Regions from separate parts of the Faecalibacterium sp. OF03-6AC genome, predicted to be linked through region 1. Evidence: predicted binding sites of a transcription regulator. Region 1 holds the regulator's gene; each other region holds the start of a gene.
The links. Region 1 encodes Rex, which represses fermentation and respiration genes when NADH is low (regulators of the CRP and FNR family bind a similar motif). Its sites were predicted from a motif close to ATTGTTAANNNNTTAACAAT; they were not measured.
Positions count from the first base shown of each region.

Region 2: the regulator Rex is predicted to act here: its motif matches at 2,148-2,167, upstream of pgk (phosphoglycerate kinase).
Region 3: the regulator Rex is predicted to act here: its motif matches at 2,057-2,076, upstream of DXA66_RS07585 (butyryl-CoA:acetate CoA-transferase).

Region 1 covers NZ_QUEN01000002.1:171,801-179,258, forward strand. The annotation lists gene DXA66_RS03005 (YgiQ family radical SAM protein) at 1-903, opposite strand, end outside; gene DXA66_RS03010 (DNA translocase FtsK) at 918-3,824, opposite strand; gene DXA66_RS03015 (ClpP family protease) at 3,927-4,637, opposite strand; gene DXA66_RS03020 (redox-sensing transcriptional repressor Rex) at 4,869-5,510, shown strand; gene DXA66_RS03025 (thymidine kinase) at 5,597-6,214, shown strand; gene DXA66_RS03030 (ABC transporter substrate-binding protein) at 6,815-7,458, shown strand, end outside.
Region 2 covers NZ_QUEN01000001.1:158,291-165,748, reverse strand. The annotation lists gene DXA66_RS00740 (hypothetical protein) at 1-170, shown strand, start outside; gene DXA66_RS00735 (DUF6551 family protein) at 167-1,006, shown strand; partial or broken gene DXA66_RS14725 (4Fe-4S binding protein) at 1,533-1,676, shown strand; gene DXA66_RS00725 (Coenzyme F420 hydrogenase/dehydrogenase, beta subunit C-terminal domain) at 1,715-1,912, shown strand; gene pgk (phosphoglycerate kinase) at 2,285-3,493, shown strand; gene tpiA (triose-phosphate isomerase) at 3,601-4,371, shown strand; gene gpmI (2,3-bisphosphoglycerate-independent phosphoglycerate mutase) at 4,469-5,995, shown strand; gene DXA66_RS00705 (translation factor GTPase family protein) at 6,226-7,458, shown strand, end outside.
Region 3 covers NZ_QUEN01000005.1:129,764-137,221, reverse strand. The annotation lists gene DXA66_RS07590 (AI-2E family transporter) at 1-473, opposite strand, end outside; gene DXA66_RS07585 (butyryl-CoA:acetate CoA-transferase) at 522-1,868, opposite strand; gene coaD (pantetheine-phosphate adenylyltransferase) at 2,382-2,888, shown strand; gene DXA66_RS07575 (acetyl-CoA C-acetyltransferase) at 2,968-4,185, shown strand; gene DXA66_RS07570 (enoyl-CoA hydratase-related protein) at 4,308-5,093, shown strand; gene DXA66_RS07565 (3-hydroxyacyl-CoA dehydrogenase family protein) at 5,291-6,163, shown strand; gene DXA66_RS07560 (acyl-CoA dehydrogenase) at 6,268-7,437, shown strand; gene acrB (acryloyl-CoA reductase electron transfer subunit gamma) at 7,455-7,458, shown strand, end outside.

The sequences.
Region 1 (7,458 bases):
GGCGGGCACGCCGCCCATGCTCTCGTAGATGGGGTGGTAACGGCGGGTGTAGGGCAGGGCGTAGACCTTATCCAGCTCCCCGCGCACCAGCGGCTTTGCGGGGATGTTCTGCACCAGATACTTTTCGCTCTGCTTCTGCACGATGATCTGGCCGCTGACCACATCCTGATTGTCCATCTGGATGCGGCAGGCCTTGGCATACGCCGTCTTATCCGATGCCACCTTTTTAAAGCCTGCGCACTCCACGTAGCGCTCGGGCAGATGGTCGAAGTCGGTCATGTAACAGGTGCCGTCCACGTCCGTGATGCTCTCCACCGGTTCCCCGGCGGCAAGGCGGCGGGCGATCTCCACGGTCTGGTGCTCGCCCATGCCAAAGCTGATGATGTCCGCGCCGGAATCCTCGGCGATGCTGGGCAGCACGGTGTCCAGCCAGTAGTCATAGTGGGCAAAGCGGCGCAGAGAAGCTTCCAGACCACCTAAGATCACCGGCAGGTCGGGATAGGCCTGCTTGGCAAGGCGGGTGTACACGGTGGCGCTGCGGTCCGGGCGTGCGCCGCCCTTGCCGCCGGGGGAGTATTCGTCCTCGGCGCGGGGGATCTTTGCCACGGAATAGTGGCTGACCATGCTGTCCACGTTGCCGCCGCCGATGAAGAAGCCGTACTTCGGCTTGCCGAACCGCTTGAAGTCCTCGCAGTCGGTGTAGCGGGGCTGGGCCAGCACGCCGATCTTATAGCCCTCGGCTTCCAGCAGACGGCTGATGATGGCAGTGCCAAAGCTGGGGTGGTCCACATAGGCATCGCCGCCCACCACCACAAAGTCCAGCTGCTCCCACCCGCGGGCCTCCATATCGGCCCGGCTGATGGGAAGAAATTCGGTGTAGATCTTTGGGGAAGAGTTGTCCATAATACTCCTTATCTTTATGTTTCATCCGGTTGGTTCATCTGCATTTCCAGCCACTGCTGGCGGCTGATAAGCACAGCGCGGGGCTTGGCACCCTCGTAGGGTCCGATGATGCCTTTTTGTTCCATCTCGTCCATGATACGGGCCGCGCGGGCGTAGCCCAGCTTGCAGCGGCGCTGCAGCAGGCTGGTGGAGGCCTGACCGGCATCGATGACCACCTCCACGGCCTGCTTGAACATCGGGTCGGTATCGGGATCCTCGTCCGCATCCGCGCCGCCGCTGCCCTTCTTGCCGTCCTGAATGGCGTGCTTTTCCATGGCTTCGATCATGGCTTCGTCATACTGCACGGTGCCGCTCTGCTTGATGAAGTCCAGCACACGGCTGATCTCCTCATCCCGCACGAAAGTGCCCTGAATACGGGTAGGCTTGGGCGCACCCACCGGCATGAACAGCATATCGCCCATGCCCAGCAGTTTTTCGGCACCGGAGCCGTCCAGAATAGTGCGGCTGTCCACCTGACTGGACACTGCAAATGCGATGCGGCTGGGGATGTTGGCCTTGATCAGGCCGGTGATCACGTCCACGCTGGGGCGCTGGGTGGCTACGATCAGGTGCATACCGGCGGCGCGGGCCTTCTGGGCGATGCGGCAGATGGAGTCCTCCACATCTTTGCCCACCACCATCATCAGATCGGCCAGCTCGTCGATGATAATGGCGATGTAGGGCATTTTTTCCAGATCCGGCCGTTCTGCGGCCAGCTTGTTGAAGGACTTGATGTCGCGCACATTGTTCTCCGCAAACAGGCGGTAGCGGCGCTCCATCTCCTGCACGGCACTGCCAAGGGCACCTGCGGCCTTTTTCGGCTCGGTGACCACCGGCATCAGCAGGTGGGGAATGCCGTTGTACTCGGCCAGCTCCACCACCTTGGGGTCGATCAGCAGCAGCTTCACGTCCTCCGGGCTTGAGCGGAACAGCAGGCTCATGATGATGCTGTTCACGCACACGGATTTGCCGCTGCCGGTGCTGCCTGCAATGAGCAGATGGGGCATCTTGCACAGGTCTGCCACCTGTGCCACACCGGCAATGTCCTTGCCAAGCGCAATGCCCAGAGGTGAGGTCATGCGCAAAAAGCTCTGGCTCTCGAACACGCTGCGGATATACACCGGGGTCTTTTTGTGGTTGGGCACCTCAATGCCCACGGCAGGCTTGCCGGGGATGGGCGCTTCCATACGCACATCTGCCACGGCAAGGTTCAGAGCGATATCGTCTGCCAGCGAGGTGATGCGGCTGATCTTGACACCCGCCATGGGCTGCACCTCGTACCGGGTGACGGAGGGGCCCCGGGAGATATCCAGCACACGGGTGCGCACGCCAAAGCTTTCCAGCGTATCCACCAGCTTCTGGGCGTTGGCTTTCAGCTCTTCCTGCGCGCCGGGGTCGGTCTCGTCCTGCGATTTTTCAAACAGCTCAATGGGCGGATACTGGTAAGTATCCACCGGTTCGGTCTCGTCCACAGGGGCCGCTGCCGCGGCCTGCTCGGAAGCGGCAGGCTTTTCCATTGCCGCTGCCACCAGCGTACTGATATCCTTTTCCTCCACCGGTTCGCTGGTAATGCTGATCCAGCCGTCCTCGTCGGGTGTGCCGCGCATGGCAACGGCGTTTTCGGCGCTCACCCTGGCGGGTGCCGCCGGGACTGCGGGCTGGATGGGCACGGCGGGCATCTCCGGCGTGACAGCCGCTGCCGGGCTTTCCGGCTGGGCCGTCGGCATTGCCGGGGTCATGACCGGAGTCTCAAAGCTTTCCGCTGCCGCAGGCTGCACCGGCTGTGCAGCCTTTGCAAAGAAATCGGATGCATCGGTCTCCACTGCGTCCTGTACGATGGGCTGCGGGGCAGGTCTGGGGGCCGGGCGCAGCGGGTTCTGCCCAAAGGTGCCGCCCGGGCCCACGATGAGCGGCTCGATGGGTTCGCTGCCGCCCTCCTTCACCTCAGTGTGGTCGGGGCCAAGGTCTACGTCAAAGGAAGCCCGGGGCCGGGATACCCGTACCTGCACCGGCGTGATGGCCGGGGCGGCAGGCTCCGGCTGGGCAAGCGGCTGGCCGGAAGTATCTGCGGGTGGCCCCGGCTCCTCCGCCTCCATCTCTTCGGTCACCTTGTGGCCCCAGTGGCGGATGCCGTTCAGCCAGTCCGGCACACCGATGCGGAAAGCCGGAGTTTCCATCTCCTCTTCGGCATCTTCCTCATCCCGGTATTCATCTTCTGCTTCGTCGTAGTCTTCCTCAGCCTCGGCTTCTGCCGCGCGGGCAGCGGCACGTTCAGCGCGGCGGGCTGCGCTCTGCTGCGCCATGGCCGCACCCTTTGCGTGCACGCCGCCAAACGCAGCGCACAGCCACTGCCACACCTCTGCCGGGGTCAGATCAAAAATGTACAGGCTGACACACAGTGCCAGCACGATCATGATAAGGGTTGCCGCGGGCCGTCCGCACAGCAGCAGCAGGCTGCCGCCCAGCAGTGCGCCCAACGCACCGCCGCCGATCCATGCATTCACACCGTTTGCGTAGCAGGCAGCCGTCATCTGAAATGCTGACATGCCCTGCGGCTGGATATCAGAAAAAACGATCACCGTGCCGCAGGCAAACACCAGCCCAAGAATCAGCTTGAAGATCTTGGGCAGAAGGTCTTCGCCCCGGGTATACTGCACAGCAAGGCAGCACACTGCCGCGCCCAGCACAAAGCTGCCGCAGCCAAAAAGTCCGAACAGCACATCGTGCAGGGCCTTCCATGCCGAATCTCCCTCCACAAAGGCCAGCACCACCAGCAAAAGGCCTGCAAACAGGGTGCCAAGCCCCGCCGGAAGCCGCTGCTCGGCCCGCTTTTTGCGCGATGCTGCGCGCCGTGTTGTCGTTTTACGTTTTTTTGTTGCCATGTTTCTTTGTTCCCCGCGTTTGTAGTAGACACACTATTTGATTTTATTATTGTACCACGCAGGGAAGAAAATGGCAAACCTATTGTTGTACAAAATCGGCCTTCATTTGCGTTCGATCTCTTTATACAGCCACGCCAGCGCATCCGAAAGCCCGCCCAGCTCGTCGATGAGCTTTTCCTTCACGGCCCGGCGTCCATCCAGCACGGTGCCCATGTCCATCACCAGCTCGCCGGTGTGGAGCATCAAGTCGGTGTAGCGTTTTTCGGTCATGCCGCTGTGGGCCGCTACGAAGCCGGTGATGCGCTGCTGCATCTGCTCAAAGCTGCGCATGGTCTGCGGCACCCCCAGAATGACACCGGAATGCCGCACCGGGTGCACGGTCATGGTGGCTGTGGGCACGATGAAGCTGCGTCGGGCGCTGACGGCAAGCGGGATGCCGATGGAGTGCCCACCGCCCAGCACAAGCGTTGCACTGGGTTTGGACACGCTGGCGATCAGCTCCGCCAGCGCAAGGCCTGCTTCCACATCACCACCTACCGTGTTCAGCAGCACCAACAGGCCCTCGATGCGAGGGTTCTCCTGCGCGGCCACCAGTTGTGGGATCACATGCTCATACTTCGTGGTCTTCTGGCCCTGCGGCGCTTCCGAATGGCCTTCGATCTGGCCGATGACGGTCAGGCAGTGGATCACATGCTCCCCGCGGGCCAGCGTGACCGTGCCCAGATCTTCGATCTCTTCCTTTTCCAGCCGACGCTCGTCGGTCAGCTGCGTTTCATCGTTCATATGCTTTCCTCCTGCGTTTTCTGTCAGCATTCCCCAGCCTGTGCCGGGCTATGCAGACCCGCTGCAGCAAAAAAGCGGTAACATTTCATAAATTTTTTTTGAGAATGATTTGACATTCTCCATCGGTGCAGTATACTTTAAATAATTGATTGTAATATCTGCAATATGGACCCGTAAACGGATCGGGGTTTCTCTGCGCCGCATCTGTAAAGCAGGCAGCTGCGGCAAGTACTGCGATAGAGCGAAAGGAGAAAGTATTCTATGAACACCCCTGCAAAGGCTTCACTTCCCGTTATCAAGCGTCTTCCCAAATATTACCGCTATCTGCGCTCTCTGCAGGTGGACGGCATCAACAGCATTTCTTCCCGCGAGCTGGCTGCTCAGATGGGCACCACCGCTTCGCAGGTACGGCAGGACTTCAACTGCATCGGCGATGTGAATGGCCGGCAGGGCATCGGCTACTCGGTGGAAAACCTGCTCTCCATTCTGGAAGGCCTGCTGTTCGGCAACGGTGACCGCCTGCCCACCATCCTGATCGGCTGCGGCCGTCTGGGCAAGGCAGTGAGCCGCTTTATCACCACCGATACCAACGGCTACCGCCTGATCGCCGCCTTTGATGTGGCACAGAGCGAGGTAGGCAAGGAGATCAGCGGCATCCAGATCCGCCATATCGACGAGCTGGAGTCTTTCTGTGCCGAGCATCACCCCAAGGTCGCAGTGCTCTGTGTGCCCCGCGATGGTGCGGAACAGGTCAGCGGCCGTCTGGTGGATCTGGGCATCGAGGGCTTCTGGAACTTCTCCCACTATGACCTCTCTGTGCCGTATCCCGATGTGGTGGTGGAGAACGTCCATCTGGGCGACAGCCTGATGAGCCTTGGCTACCGCCTGCGCAATCAGGACTGAAGATACCTGTTATAAGGAACAAGAGTAATAAAAGGACCCTCTCAGGCTTTGACTGAGAGGGTTCTGCTGCAAGGAGAGTTTTTCAAATGGCAAAACTGTATTTCCGCTACGGCGCAATGAACAGCGGCAAAAGCACCGCCCTGATGCAGGTAGCCCACAACTACGAAGAACAGGGGATGCGGGTGCTGATTCTCAAGCCACAGGTGGACACCAAGGGCGGCGGTGAGCTGGTGAGCCGTCTGGGCGTGCGCCGCAAGGCTGATCTGTTGATCCCGCCGGAGACAGATGTGTTCGAGGCCGTGCGCACGGCCAACGCTGACGGTGCGCCGCTGGCCTGTGTGCTGTGCGACGAGAGCCAGTTTTTCACTGCGCAGCAGGCAGAGCAGCTGTTCATGGTCACGGTGGATTTGAACATTCCGGTGATCTGCTACGGCCTGCGGGCAGATTTTTCACTCAAAGGCTTTCCCGGCTCCACCCGCCTGCTGGAGCTGGCCCACACCATCGAGGAGATGAAGACTATCTGCACCTGCGGCCGCAAGGCCATCTGCAACTGCCGCAGGGTGAACGGCAGGTTCGTCTTTGAGGGCGAGCAGGTGGCCATCGATTTGGAAAACGATGTGCAGTACGTGAGCATGTGCCCCCAGTGCTACTTCAAGGCAAAACGCGCGTTCTACGCCGAAAAAACTGCTTCGCAGGTCGAATAAGCTTGTATACAAGACTGTTGTGTTCAACGACACGGCAGTCTTTCTTTTTTTCCCCGGCCCACAGGCGCTGTCCACGCAGCAGCGCAAAATATGTCGCTGTCGATGCTTCTTCACCCCCCAAAAGGGCGAAGAAGCACCGATTTCCACGCCTGCAGACCGGTGCCGGATGCCCGCTTCACGCGATTGATATATCAGAGTGCACATTTTTTGCACTATTGATATATCAGTTTGCAAGCCCGCATCCGGGCCATTTTAATGTGTTGCTCTGCCACAATGTATGCAACATTTCCATGTTCCGAAACCGGATGTTTACAAAATTATTGCAAAATTCGACGTTCCCCCTATGATACATCCCAGTTTTCTATGCAAAATGGCGAAATATACATGTTGCACAGTTTTTCGAGCCAAGTTTATTCATTTCAGCAAAGGCATCAATTCTCGCGTGAAAACAAGAGCAATATTTGTACGTTTTTTGTTTAGATATCTGCAATTTGCGTCTTTCTTTTTGGTTGTTGTTTTGTTATCATAATTGTATACAACGGGGTATGTGCAGAACCCCCGTTCGAGATGATGTTTTCTGTATTTAGGAGGAGAACAAAAATGAGCATGGCAATTTCTCGTCGTGATTTTATGAAGGTCACCGGCGCTGTGGGCGCTGCCGGCCTTCTGGCTGCCTGCGGCGGCAACTCTGCTGCATCCAGCTCTGCTGCTTCCACCGCTTCTTCCGCTCCCGCTGCTTCTGCAGACGAGAGCCTGGCACTGTCTGACGGCCCTGTTTCCATGACCATCAGCTGGTGGGGCGGCGACAGCCGTCACGAGGCTTACCAGAACGCCATCAAGGAGTTCCAGGCTGAGCACACCAACATCACCATCGAGCCCACCTTCGCCGCATGGTCCGGCTGGGAAGAGAAGATGGCAGCTGCCTTCATCGCTGGCAACGCACAGGATGTGTGCCAGGTGAACTGGAACTGGCTGTACAACTACTCTGCTGATGGCAGCAAGTTCGTGGATCTGAACACCGTTTCCAAGTTTCTGGATCTGACCCAGTGGGATGACGCTGCTCTGGATGCCTGCTACGTTGCAAACGCTCAGCAGTGCGTGCCTGTCTCCATGACCGGCCGTATCTTCTTCTGGAACATGACCACCTTCAACAAGGCTGGCATCACCGAAGTTCCCAAGTCTCTGGATGATCTGATGGCTGCCGGCAAGGCATTCCAGGAGAAGCTGGGCGACGATTACTACCC
Region 2 (7,458 bases), on a different contig from region 1:
AATTCCGTGGGCTGGCACTGACGATCCCCACATGGATGAATGCCATCGCACGAACCCGGGCAAAGACAGATATCGATTTGGTGTCCGAACCGACCAAGGCGCAGCTTGCTGTGATCCTGCGCAGACTGGAAGAACAAATTACGCAGACGCTGGAGGTAATTGAAAGATGATTGCAGAAGATATGCTGACCCAAGCGCAGCAGCGCTGCATCCCGGATGTGTCCTTTGAGCTGATCCCCATCCGAAATCTGGTTTCCAATCAGGAGTACCAGCGGCCGCTGTCCGAAAATCATATCCGTAAGGCACTGGAAGAATTTGACGTCTACCAGATCAACCCGGTCAAGGTGAGCCGCCGCGACGGCATCAACTATGTGTTTGACGGCCAGCACACCATCGAGATCATTGCCAGTGAGTCCGGTTCCCGTGATACCCCGGTGTGGTGTATGATCTACGATGACCTGAAATATAAGGAGGAAGCTCATATCTTTGCCGACCAGCAAAAGCATGTCAAGGCGCTGTCCTCTTTCGAGACCTTCAAGGCGCATATTGAAGCAGATGACCCCAAACAGAAGATGATTGAGGCCATTGTGCAGTCCTATGGCCTGGCAATCACCTCGACCAAAGCAAAAAACGGTATCAGTGCAGTTTCTACACTGGAGCGCATCTATGACAAATATGGACAGGCTGTTCTGGACAGAACGCTCCGTCTGGCAGCGGCAACATGGGAGGGAGAAAACAACTCCTTCTCTGGCAACATCCTGATGGGCATTGCTCGCATCGTTGTGGCGTATGGGGATACTGTCCGGGACGATGTGTTCAAAGACCATGTGGGCCGAGTGTCGGTGAAGGCAATCATCCGTGCGGCAAAAGAACGCCGCCCCGGTGCGCTGGGCTATTCTGAAGCCATGATTATCGAATACAACAAGAAAAGCAAGTTCCGCCTTTCGCTGAAAACGCTCTATGGCGGGAAGGCGATGAGCGGCGAGGATGACTTCGGGGAAGAGTAAAGTAACAGTACGCTTTTTTAGATGGGGGATTCACATTGTACTTGATTGCTGCCTGTGTTACCTCGTGCTTCTCTGCATAGCTTAAAAGGGATTGACGGAACTTCATGGTTTGCGTTACAGTATTCATGGCGAATGCGTTGTCCTTTCTGTGTGGTTTGTGTATCAACTTAACTATAACACAGGACGACCCATTCGTCTTTCTTTTTATCATCTATTGTAATCCTACAAATCCTACAGTTTCAACGAGAAAATCAACTTGCTGATAGCAGGAAAGCGTAGTATAATTAAATTGGTATATTATGAATTGTAGAGAGGTGGAGTGATTGCGCTGACTCCAAATAAAATGTTTTTCGATCAATAACAATCCTGGTACGCTGCCGGAGAGATGGGAAAAAGTCGTGAGGTGTTGGAATGAAGACCAATAAAATTGGAACGATCACTTTCCATAATTCATACAATTACGGTTCGGCGTTGCAGGCATTTGCGCTACAGACATACTTGAAAAAAAGAAGGATATCAGTCGAGGATCATTGATTACGAATATAAGAAAGATTTTAAACACTATAAGCTGTTCAGGACATATTCGTACTTATATTATCCCAAATATAATAGTAAAGAGGAATGCTGCGGATGCGGTGCTTGTTCCAGCGTATGTCCCAAAAGCGCCATTACGATGCAGGAGGATGCCCTTACGCACAAAGACAGCGTGTGGGCGACATTACCATTGGAGATTATTGGGGCGTTCAGAAATATGATCCGCAGCTTCTGGTGGAACAGGGAGGAACGATCAATAGTAAAGAAGGCGTTTCCTGCCTGCTGATAAACACGGAACGCGGACAACACCTTGTCGAGAAATACGGTGCGAAGATAGAAAGCTATCCGGTTGAATTTTCTAACATTGCTTAGGAGAATACGCAGCTGAACCGGCCAACGAAGCATACCAGACTGAGAAATAAAATTTTCAGGAAGTATAAGGCGAGCGGCTATGCTGGTGTGGAAGCAATTTTTGAGCGGGATCAGCGGAACCAGAAGTTCATATGGGGAATGTATGACCGCATTTGCGGAATGTTCTGCCGGAAAACACGGTAAGGCTGCGGCTTTCGGTCAAAATACACACATTTCCGTGCATCAGCGGCAAATGTTTGTTAAACTATTATCTATCTTGCAAGCTTGCAATGTGCACGTTTTTTGTTTATAATAGTAGAGTAACGGGGCAAGACCCCCGAATGCGAGCGAAACTCTAGTTCAGAAATTAAAACTTGAGAGGAGTTTATTACCATGGGTTTAGGTAAGAAGACGATCGACGATCAGAACTACTGCGGCAAGAAGGTGCTTGTCCGTTGCGATTTCAACGTCCCGATGAAGGACGGCGTGATCACCAACGAGAACCGCATCAATGCAGCTCTGCCCACCATCCAGAAGCTGGTCAACGATGGCGCAAAGGTCATCCTGTGCAGCCATCTGGGCAAGCCCAAGAACGGCCCCGAGGCAAAGTTCAGCCTGGCACCCGTTGCTGTGGCTCTGAGCGCAAAGCTGGGCAAGACCGTTGTGTTTGCAGATGACGACAATGTTGTCGGCGAGAACGCAAAGGCTGCTGTTGCTGCCATGAACAACGGCGATGTCGTTCTGCTGCAGAACACCCGTTTCCGCAAGGAAGAGACCAAGAACATGCCCGAGTTCAGCGAAGAGCTGGCTTCTCTGGCTGATGCATATGTTGACGATGCATTCGGCAGCTGCCACCGTGCACACTGCTCCACTGCAGGTGTCACCGACTTCATCAAGGATACCGCTGTCGGCTATCTGATGGAGAAGGAGATCAAGTATCTGGGCAACGCTGTGAACGATCCCGTTCGTCCCTTCACCGCTATTCTGGGCGGCGCAAAGGTCGCAGACAAGCTGAATGTTATCTCCAATCTGCTGGAGAAGGTCGATACCCTGATCATCGGCGGTGGCATGGCTTACACCTTCGTCAAGGCTCAGGGCTACGAGGTCGGCAAGAGCCTGTGCGACGATTCCAAGCTGGATTACTGCAAGGAAATGATGGCCAAGGCTCAGGAGAAGGGCGTGAAGCTGCTGCTGCCCGTTGATGCTGTCTGCATCAAGGACTTCCCCGATCCCATCGACGCTCCCGTCAAGACCACGGTTGTTCCTGTCACCGCGATCCCGGCTGACATGGAAGGCTGCGACATCGGCCCTGAGACCATGAAGCTGTTTGCTGACGCCGTCAAGGCATCCAAGACCGTTGTCTGGAACGGCCCCATGGGTGTGTTCGAGAACCCCACTCTGGCAGCCGGCACTCTGGCAGTTGCAAAGGCTATGGCTGAGAGCGATGCTACCACCGTGATCGGCGGCGGCGACAGCGCAGCAGCTGTGCAGCAGATGGGTCTGGGCGACAAGATGACCCACATCTCCACCGGCGGCGGCGCTTCTCTGGAGTATCTGGAGGGCAAGGAGTTGCCCGGCATCGCAGTTATTCAGAACGCATAATCTGATCCCGGCATCATAATGGGTGCGGCGGCTTTAGCGCCGCCGCATCTTTTTGTTTGTGCAGAGCTTTCTGCACGATAGAAGGTAAATAAAGGAGATAGAGTATCATGGATAAGGCAAAGCGTAAGGCTATCATTGCAGGCAACTGGAAGATGAACAAGACTGCCTCCGAGGCTGCTGTTCTGGTGGACGAGCTGGTCCCCGCCGTGCAGGACGCAGGCTGCGAGGTGGTCATCTGCACCCCGTATACCGATCTGGTCACCGCTGTGGAAAAGACCAAGGGCACCAACATCCATGTGGGTGCTGAGAATGTTCACTTCGAGAAGTCCGGCGCTTTTACCGGCGAGATCAGCGCTGACATGCTGGTGGATCTGGGCGTGGAGTACGTCATTGTGGGCCACTCTGAGCGCCGCCAGTACTTCGCCGAGACCGACCAGACCGTGAACAAGCGCGCTCTGGCTGCTCTGAATGCCGGTCTGAAGGTCATCATCTGCGTGGGCGAGAGCCTGCAGCAGCGCGAAGAGGGCGTGACCGAAGAGCTGGTGCGTATGCAGACCAAGATCGCTCTGCGTGATGTGACCGCTGAGCAGATGGCAAATGTCGTGATCGCTTACGAGCCCATCTGGGCCATCGGCACCGGCAAGACCGCTACCGCCGATCAGGCTGAGGAAGTCTGCGGCCAGATCCGCAAGGTGATCGGCGAGGTGTACGGCGAGGCAGTTGCCGAGGCTACCACTGTCCAGTACGGCGGCAGTATGAACGCCAAGAACTGCGAGGAACTGCTGAGCAAAAAGGATGTGGACGGCGGCCTGATCGGCGGCGCATCCCTGAAGGCTCCCGACTTTGCAGTGATCGTCAATGCAGCCACCAAGGGCTGATCGACGGTTTAAATCAGCTGTTTCAGCGCCCGGCTGCGCCGCATTTCCAGCGCTGTGCCGGGCGCTGATTTGTTAAATTCAAAGGAGATTCAATTTTATGGCAAAGAAACCTGTTCTTCTGTGCATCATGGATGGCTTCGGCTGGGTGCCGGAGGAGACCTTCGGCAACGCCGTGGTCGCCGCAAAGAAACCCCACCTCGATGCTCTGATGGCAAAATATCCCATGACCACCATCAACGCTTCCGGTATGGCCGTCGGTCTGCCCGAGGGCCAGATGGGCAACTCTGAGGTTGGCCACACCAACATGGGCGCTGGCCGCATCGTGTACCAGCAGCTCACCCTCATCACCAAGTCCATCAAGGACGGCGAGATGCTCCAGAACCCGGTTCTGGTCAAGAACATGAAGGCTGCCATCGATGCCGGCAAGGCCATCCATCTGATGGGTCTGGTGGGCACCGGCGGTGTGCACAGCCACGCAGACCACTGGTTCGGCGTGCTGGAAATGGCAAAACATCTGGGTGCAAAGAACGTTTACCTGCACTGCATCACCGATGGCCGTGATACTGACCCGCACTCCGGCAAGGGCTTCCTGGCCGACCTGCAGGCCAAGCTGGACGAGCTGGGCATCGGCAAGATCGCCAGCATCTCCGGCCGTTACTACGCCATGGATCGCGATAACAACTGGGATCGTGAAGAGAAGGCATATGCTGCCTTTGTCTACGGCGAGGGCAATCATGCCGCCAACGCTGCCGAGGCCATCGAGGCATCCTATGCAGCAGACAAGACCGACGAGTTCGTTCTGCCCTGCGTCACCTGTGAGGGTGGCCGCGTGCAGGACGGCGACACTGTGATCTTCATGAACTTCCGTCCCGATCGTGCCCGCCAGATGACTCGTATCTTCTGCGACGATGCGTTCACCGGCTTTGAGCGCCGCGGCGGCCGCAAGCAGGTGAACTATGTCTGCATGGCCGAATACGATGCCACCATGCCCAACTGCGAGGTCGCCTATCCGCCTGTGGAGCTGAAGAACGTTCTGGGCCAGTACCTGTCCGAGAATGGCAAGACTCAGCTGCGCATTGCCGAGACCGAGAAGTACGCTCATGTCACCTTCTTCTTCAACGGCGGCGTGGAGGCTCCCTACGAGGGCGAGGACCGCTGCGTGATCCCCAGCCCGAAGGTCGCCACCTACGATCTGCAGCCTGAGATGAGCGCCCCGGCTGTTGCTGCCGAGTGCGTCAAGCGCATCGAGAGCGGCAAGTACGATGTGGTGATCCTGAACTTCGCAAACTGTGATATGGTCGGCCACACCGGCGTGTTCGATGCTGCGGTCAAGGCCGTGGAAGCCGTTGACACTGCTGTGGATCAGGTGGTCACTGCGGTGCTGAACGCAGGCGGCTGCGCCTTCATCACCGCCGACCACGGCAACGCCGAGAAGATGATGAACCCGGACGGTACTCCGTTCACCGCACACACCACCAATGTGGTGCCCTTTGTGGCAGTTGGCTGCGGCGATGTGAAGCTGCGTGAGGGCGGCTGCCTTGCCGATATCGCTCCCACCATGCTGCCGTATATTGGTCTGCCCGTGCCTGCTGAAATGACCGGCAAGAGCATCATTGTGGAGTAACTGACCGTTAAAATGGCCGACGCGTTCGCTTTGGCTATGAATAGCGGAATTGTTATTCTTATATTTACAGCTCTGGAAAATCTGCGGATTTTCCAGAGCTGTTTTTTCACGCGAAAAGCCGATAAGATAAATTGCGTTTTTGGGTTTCGACCCCATTCTAAATCAAAAACTTTTCTTTTTTCCCCATCCGTGCTACAATAAAAATGAATTTTTGATTGTAGGAGAAGCGGATGGAAACAACGCATAAACAAATCGTTCTGGGCATCCTTGCCCATGTGGACTCCGGCAAGACCACCCTTTCGGAAGCCATGCTCTACCGCTCCGGCGCGATCCGCAAGCTGGGCCGTGTGGATCACAAGGATGCCTTTCTGGATACCGACACGCTTGAAAAAGCGCGCGGCATCACCATCTTTTCCAAGCAGGCCCTGTTGACGGCGGGCAATACGGATATCACATTGTTGGACACCCCCGGACATGTGGATTTTTCCACCGAGACAGAGCGCACCCTGCAGGTGCTGGACTATGCTGTGCTGGTGGTAAGCGGCACCGACGGCGTGCAGAGCCACACCGAGACGCTCTGGCGGCTGCTGCGGCGCTACCATGTGCCCACCTTTGTGTTCGTGAACAAGATGGATCTGCCCGGCAAGAGCAGGGAAGAGCTGCTCGCCCAGCTGAACCACCGTCTGGGCGAGGGCTTTGTGGCCTTTGATGTGCCGCAGGCCGACCGGGACGAAGCACTGGCCCTTTGTGACGAAAACCTGATGGACCGGATGCTGGATGCCGGGCAGTTGACCGATGCGGACCTCATCCCGGCCGTTGCACGCCGGCATGTGTTCCCGTGCTGGTTCGGTTCGGCGCTGCGGCGTACCGAAAACGATGCACTGGAAAGCGTGGATGCTCTGCTGGACGGGATTGACCGCTATACCCGTCCGGCTCCCGCGCTGGATGCCTTTGGTGCCAAGGTGTTCAAGGTGTCGCAGGATGAGCAGGGCACGCGCCTGACATGGCTGCGCGTGACTGGCGGCGAACTGAAGGTAAAGGCCCAGCTCTCCGGCGAAGCAGATGGTGAGCCGTGGGAGGAAAAGGCAAACCAGCTGCGGCTGTACTCCGGCGTAAAGTATACGCTGGCGGAAGCCATCGGCCCGGGGCAGGTGTGCGCCGTCACCGGCCTGACCAAGGCGCGCCCGGGCGAGGGCCTTGGCGCGGAACGCGACAGCGATGTGCCGGTTCTGGAACCGGTGCTCAGCTATCAGGTGCTGCTGCCGGAGGGGGCTGATGTGCACGCGGCACTGGGCAAGCTGCACCGGCTGGAAGAAGAGGAGCCGCAGCTCCATGTGGTATGGAACGAGACTTTGGGCGAGATCCATGTGCAGCTCATGGGTGAGGTGCAGCTGGAAGTGCTGCGCAGTTTGCTGGCAGAGCGCTTTGGCCTGAACGTGGAGTTCGGCCCCGGTGGCATTCTG
Region 3 (7,458 bases), on a different contig from region 1:
CTGATGGTGGCATAAGCAGAGTTGAGCATGTCCATGATCTGCTGGTTGTTCTCAATGAACTCCACATGATTCGCCCACTGCACGAACTTTGCGAGGTTGCGCTGCGCAGTGTAGTACAGGGTGGTCACGCTGGTAATGAGCTGCGGAATGATCATCATGCACAAAGCGTAGATGAGGAGCAGGCCGAACAGGATGGTCAGCGCAACGGACAGCACATTGACCAGACCATGCATCTTTTCCGGGATGAACCGGCGCAGAAAGCTCTCGATGGTGTTGCACACGGGCTTGAGCAGGTAGGCGATGACGGCACCGTAGATGAATGGCATCAGAATGCCGGTCAGCGTGGAGATGGCATCGCCAAAACCATCGAAGCGGTAGATCAGGAAAAAGAAGATGATGCTCAGGGAGATCGCTCCAAATCCTGCCAACATCCCGTAGAGATAGGGCTTGATGTGCGGCTTTTTGTCCATCATGATAGACTCCATTTCAGCCGCGGACAGCAGGAATCTCCGCGGCACTTATCAGATTTTGTTGCTCCTGCGCCAGATGTGCATTTTTTCGGCTTCCTTGATCAGGTCTTCACGGAAGTCGGGATGTGCTACGCTGATCAGAGCTTCGGCCTTTTCCCAGGTGGTCAGGCCCTTCAGGTTCACGCAGCCGTACTCGGTGCACAGGTAGTGGATGTTGGCACGGGTATCGGTGATGATGCTGCCGTTTTCCAGAGTGGGACGGATGCGGCTCTCCAGCTGGCCGGTCTTCTTATTAAAGAAGGTAGAGGACAGGCAGATAAAGCTCTTGCCGCCCTTGGAAAGGTATGCGCCCAGAACGAAGTCCAGCTGACCGCCAGCACCGGAGATGTGCTTGAGGCCTGCAGTCTCGGCGTTCACCTGACCGAACAGGTCGATGTCCACAGCGTTGTTGATGGAAATAAAGTTATCCAGTGCGGAGATGCTGCGGATATCGTTGGTGTAGTCCACGGGTGCAGACATGCACTCCGGGTTATCGTTCAGGTAATCGTACATTTTCTGGGTGCCGGCACCGAAGGCGTAGACCTGACGGCCCTTGTCCAGCTGCTTGCATGCACCGGTGATCTTGCCGGCCTTGGCGATATCCACAAAGGCATCCACATACATTTCGGTGTGCACGCCCAGATCCTTCAAATCGCTCTGTGCGATCAGGCTGCCGATGGCATTGGGCATACCGCCGATGCCCAGCTGCAGGCAGGCACCGTTGGGGATCTGCGGAACGATCAGGTTGGCAACCTTCAGATCCACTTCGGTAGCAGCGCCGGGAGCGGCCATCTGGCCGATGGGCGGGTTCTCGCCTTCCACGATGCCGGTGACCTGAGAAATGTGGATGCAGTTCTCCATGCCGCCAAGGCAGCGGGGCATGTTCTTGTTGACCTCAACGATGATCTTCTTGGCTTTTTCGCACACAGCACCCAGATGAGATGCACTGGGGCCGAAGTTGAAGTAGCCATGCTCGTCCATGGGGGTCACCTGGAACACCGCCACATCCAGCGGATCCGGGCTTTCGCGGTAGTAGCGGGGCAGCTCGGAATAACGGATGGGGGAGTAGAAGGAGAAGCCCTGTGCAATGGCCTTGCGCTCAATGCCGCCCATATGCCAGCTGTTCCATGTCATGTGTGCAGCGGGATCGTCGATCTGGAAGATCGCGGGCACCCACATCAGGATGCCGCCGCGGAAGTTGACACCTTCCAGCTCAGGCAGACGCTTTGCGATCTCGGCATCCACCGCCACAGGGGTGTTCACAGCCCAGCCGTAATCCACCCAGTCACCGCTTTTGACCAGTGCGGCAGCCTGAGCGGCGGTCATTTTCTTCTGAGCATACAGTTCCGTAAAATCCATTATAAACCATCCTCTCCTATAATAAAATAAAGGAATTGTAAATTTATCATTTACTCTTCCTGCGCGAACAAATCTTTGCAGGATGTTTACCACCTGTTGACAATTTGAACACAGCTCTGACACAGGCGGACGATATCCTGATAACCAGCAGAAGGCAGCTGCCGGACAGGGCAGCAGATCTGCGCAACTTAGTTATAACATTAACAATGTGCGGAATCAATAGTTTATCGAGAAAATTTTGGCCGACTGGCAATATGGACAAAATTCGCAGAGTTTTTGAACGATTGTTTGGTGCTTAAAAACCAAAAATCTTTGCAAAAGGACTTGATAAAATTTTGACGATGTGGTTTACTTATAGCGTAGCAAGTTGCCGCGATGTGGCACAACGTTGATTGTTTAAAATTTAACGATAAAACGTACAGCTTGCACAAAATCTTGCACCCAAGACTGGAAAGTGCTATCATGGCAGAACCAAAACGCGCTTTTCACAGCGCCCAAGGAGGACACCAAACGATGGCAACAGCAGTTTATCCCGGTTCGTTCGATCCGGTCACAAAAGGGCATCTCGATATCATCAAGCGTGCGGCAAAGATCAACGATCATTTGATCGTGGCGGTGCTCAACAACAGCGCAAAGAATCCGCTGTTCACCGTGGAGGAGCGCGTGGAGCTTCTAAAAGAATGCTGCAAGGGCATCCAGAATGTTTCGGTGGAGAGCTTCGACGGCCTGACCGTGGAGTTCGCCAAGAAACGGCACGCTTCGGTGATGGTGCGGGGCCTGCGGGCGGTGACGGATTTTGAAAACGAGATCCAGCTTGCGCAGACCAATCACGCACTGATGCCCGGCATCGAGACCATGTTTCTGGCAACGAGCATCAAGTGGAGCTACCTTTCATCCACCATTGTAAAAGAGGCAGCTTACTACGGCAGCGACATCAGCAAGTTCGTCACACCCAGTGTGGAAAAAGCGGTCAACGAAAAGTATGCGCTGATCCGGCAGAAAAAAGACCCCGAGACCTAATTTGTAAAAGCGCCTACGGGCGTTTTGATAAAAATGGCTTACGAAAAGTAACACATACACAATTCAGGAGGCTATTCACATGAAAAAGATCGTTATCGCATCTGCATGCCGTACCGCTATTGGCAAGTTCGGCGGCACTCTGGCAAACGTTCCCGCAGCTGAGCTGGGCTCCATCGTCATCAAGGAAGCTCTGAACCGTGCAAACGTCGCTCCCGAGCAGGTCGACCATGTCTACATGGGCTGCGTCATTCAGGCCGGTCTGGGCCAGAACGTCGCTCGTCAGGCTGCTCTGAAGGCTGGCCTGCCCATCGAGACCCCGGCTGTCACCGTCAACGTGGTGTGCGGTTCCGGTCTGAACTGCGTCAACATGGCTGCTCAGATGATCGAGGCTGGCGATGCTGACATCGTGGTCGCAGGCGGCATGGAGAACATGGACATGGCTCCCTTCGCACTGCAGAAGGCTCGTTACGGCTACCGCATGGGCGCACCCATGGGCAAGAGCGAGATCGTGGATACCATGGTCAACGATGCTCTGTGGGATGCCTGCGGCTTCAACAAGCACATGGGCATGACCGCTGAGAATGTCTGCACCAACGAGACCTATCAGAAGAAATACGGCTACAGCCCCATCACCCGTGAGATGCTGGACGAGTTCGCATACAACAGCCAGCTGAAGGCTGACAAGGCCATCAAGGACGGCGCTTTCAAGGACGAGATCGTTCCCGTTGTGATCAAGGGCAAGAAGGGTGACACCGTGTTCGATACCGATGAAGGTCCCCGTCTGAGCGCTCCCGAAGTGCTGGCAAAGCTGAAGCCCGCTTTCACCAAGGACGGCATCGTGACCGCTGCAAACTCCTCTGCCATCAACGACGGCGCTGCTGCTCTGGTCGTCATGAGCGAGGAGAAGGCCAAGGAGCTGGGCGTGAAGCCTCTGGCTACCTGGGTCGCAGGTGCTCTGGCTGGCGTTGAGCCGGAAGTCATGGGTCTGGGCCCCATCGCTGCTACCAAGAAGGTCATGGCTAAGACCGGCATGAGCGTTGCTGACATGGATCTGGTCGAGGCAAACGAGGCCTTCGCAGCACAGTCCATCGCTGTCGGCGAGGCTCTGGGCTTCGATAAGGATAAGCTGAATGTCAACGGCGGCGCAATCGCTCTGGGCCACCCGGTCGGCGCTTCCGGCGCTCGTATCCTGGTCACCCTGCTGTATGCTATGAAGCACCGTGGTGCTCACAAGGGTCTGGCTACCCTGTGCATCGGCGGCGGCATGGGCTGCGCTACCATCGTTGAGATGGACTAAGTTCCACCTCTTGGAATCCTGACTGAATGACAGACCCGGACGGGGAAGGGAACCGGAGAGCCTTTCCTCCGTCCGGGGGCTGTTTGTGATAATTGATAAGATTTGAATTGGAGGTTTTCACAATGGCATTTGTAAAAACCGAGGTGCAGGGCGCAGTTGAGATCATCACCATCGACCGTCCCAAGGCACTGAATGCCCTGAACCCCGAAGTTCTGGCAGACCTGAAGGCAGCTTTTGAGGCTGTGGATCAGGAGACTGTCCGCTGCATCGTTCTGACCGGCGAAGGCGACAAGAGCTTCGTGGCAGGCGCAGATATCGGCTCAATGAGCACCATGACCAAGGCAGAGGGCGAGGCCTTCGGCAAGCTGGGCAATGATGTGTTCCTGATGATCGAGAGCTTCCCCATCCCCGTTATTGCAGCCGTGAACGGCTTTGCACTGGGCGGCGGCAACGAGCTGGCTATGAGCTGCGACATCCGCATCTGCTCTGACAACGCTGTGTTCGGCCAGCCGGAAGTGGGTCTGGGCATCACCCCGGGCTTCGGCGGCACCCAGCGTCTGGCACGTCTGGTCGGCATGGGTATGGCAAAGCAGCTGGTCTACTCTGCACTGAACATCAAGGCGGACGAGGCTCTGCGCATTGGTCTGGTGAACGCTGTGTATCCTCAGGCTGAACTGATGGAGAACGTGCTGAAGCTGGCCGGCAAGATCGCAAAGAATGCACCCATCGCTGTGCGCAACTGCAAGAAGGCAATCAACGGCGGCATCAGCCTGCCCATCGAGAAGGCTGTTGAGGTCGAGGAAAAGCTGTTCGGCGACTGCTTCGAGACCCACGACCAGAAGGAAGGCATGGCCTGCTTCCTGAGCCGTGAGAAGCCGAAGCCCAAGGCAGTGTTCACCAACAACTAAAATCGAAAAAGACTCCTTCCGTCATCGCTTGCACGATGCCACCTCCCTCTGAGAGGGAGACCTTGGCAAAACCGAAAGCTTTATCTCTTCGCCAGAGGCTCCCTCCTTGAGGGAGCTGTCACGGCGAAGCCGTGGCTGAAGGAGTAACCATTTGATGCAAATCAACTACATTATTGATTGATAAGGAGAGGTTTCCTATGAAGATCGGTGTTATCGGCGCTGGCACCATGGGCCAGGGCATCGCAAAGGCATTTGCACAGGTTGAGGGCAACACCGTTGCTCTGTGCGACATCAAGCAGGAGTGGGCCGAGAATGGTCTGGCAAAGATCAAGAAGGGCTACGAGAAGCTAGTTGCCAAGGGAAAGATGACGCAGGAAAAGGCAGACGCTATCGTTGCTGCCATCACCCCGGGCCTGAAGGAAGACCTGTGCGCTGACTGCGATCTGGTCGTTGAGGCTGCTTTTGAGGATATGAAGGTCAAGCAGACCACCTTCGGCGAACTGGATAAGATCTGCAAGCCCGAGTGCATCTTCGCTTCCAACACTTCTTCTCTGTCCATCACCGAGATCGGCAAGGGCGTTGGCCGTCCGCTGGTCGGCATGCACTTCTTCAACCCCGCAGACCGCATGAAGCTGATCGAGGTCATCGCAGGCTGCAACACTCCCGCTGAGACCGTTGAGAAGATCAAGGAGATCTCTGTTGCCATCGGCAAGCAGCCGGTTCAGGTCAACGAGGCTGCAGGCTTCGTTGTCAACCGTATCCTGATCCCCATGATCAACGAAGCTGCTTTCATCAAGATGGAAGGCGTTTCCGATATCGCCGGCATCGACACCGCTATGAAGCTGGGTGCCAACCACCCCATGGGTCCCCTGGAGCTGGGCGACTTCATCGGCCTGGATATCTGCTTGGCCATCATGGATGTGCTGTACAAGGAGACCGGCGACAGCAAGTACCGTGCCTGCCCGCTGATCCGTAAGATGGTCCGCGGCGGCAACCTGGGCTGCAAGAGCGGCAAGGGCTTCTACGTTTACAACGCAGACCGCACCAAGACCCCTGTTGACCAGCTGTAAATTCTGATAAACGTTTCTCCCGACCGTGGAAAAGCGGCCGGGAGGAATTTGTTTGCACCGGGCAATTCCGGTAAATGAAAAAGACCCGTTAGGAGGATATAGCGATGGATTTTACTCTGTCCAAGCAGCAGCAGATGGTACAGAAAATGTACCGCGAGTTTGCTGAGAACGAAGTCAAGCCCCTGGCAAAGAAGGTTGATGCGGAAGAGTACTTCCCCAAAGAGACCGTCGAAAAGATGGGCAAGCTCGGCATGATGGGCATTTATTTCCCGACTGAGGTCGGCGGTGCAGGCGGCGATGTGCTGTCCTACGTCATGGCAGTGGAAGAACTGAGCAAGGTCTGCGGCACCACCGGTGTCATCGTCTCTGCTCACACCAGCCTGTGTGCTGCTCCTATTTATGAAAATGGTACTCCCGAGCAGAAGGCAAAGTATCTGCCCAAGCTGTGCAGCGGTGAGTGGCTGGGTGCTTTCGGCCTGACCGAGCCGGGTGCCGGCACCGATGCACAGGGCCAGCAGACCATTGCAAAGGAAGAGGACGACTGCTGGGTGCTGAACGGCTCCAAGATCTTCATCACCAATGCAGGTTTTGCTGATGTGTTCATCGTCATTGCCGTCACCGACAATGTGCTGGACAAGAAGGGCCGTCCCACCAAGCTGTGCTCTGCTTTCATCGTGGAGCGTACCGACCCGGGCTTCTCCGTCGGTAAGGCTGAGGACAAGATGGGCATTCGCGGTTCTTCTACCTGCGAGCTGATCTTTGAGGACTGCCGCATTCCGAAGGATCGTATGCTGGGCGTGCGCGGCAAGGGCTTCCAGCTGGCTATGGCTACTCTGGACGGCGGCCGTATCGGTATCGCATCTCAGGCTCTGGGCATTGCCGAGGGCGCTCTGGAGGAGACCGTGGCTTACGTCAAGGAGCGCAAGCAGTTCGGCCGTGCCATCGCAGCTTTCCAGAACACTCAGTTCGAGCTGGCTGAGATGAAGGCCCGCGTTGAGGCTGCAAAGTATCTGGTTTACGCCGCTGCTCTGAAGAAGCAGGAGGCTATGGACGGTAAGAAGGTCCGCTACAGCGTCGAGGCTGCTCAGGCAAAGCTGATCGCAGCCCGCACCGCAAGCGATGTGACCCGCCGCTGCCTGCAGCTGTTCGGCGGTTACGGCTACACCCGTGACTATCCCATCGAGCGCATGATGCGTGATGCCAAGATCACCGAGATCTACGAGGGCACCAGCGAAGTGCAGATGATGGTCATTTCCGGCGCGCTGCTGAAGTAAGGGAGGCAAGAGTTACAATGA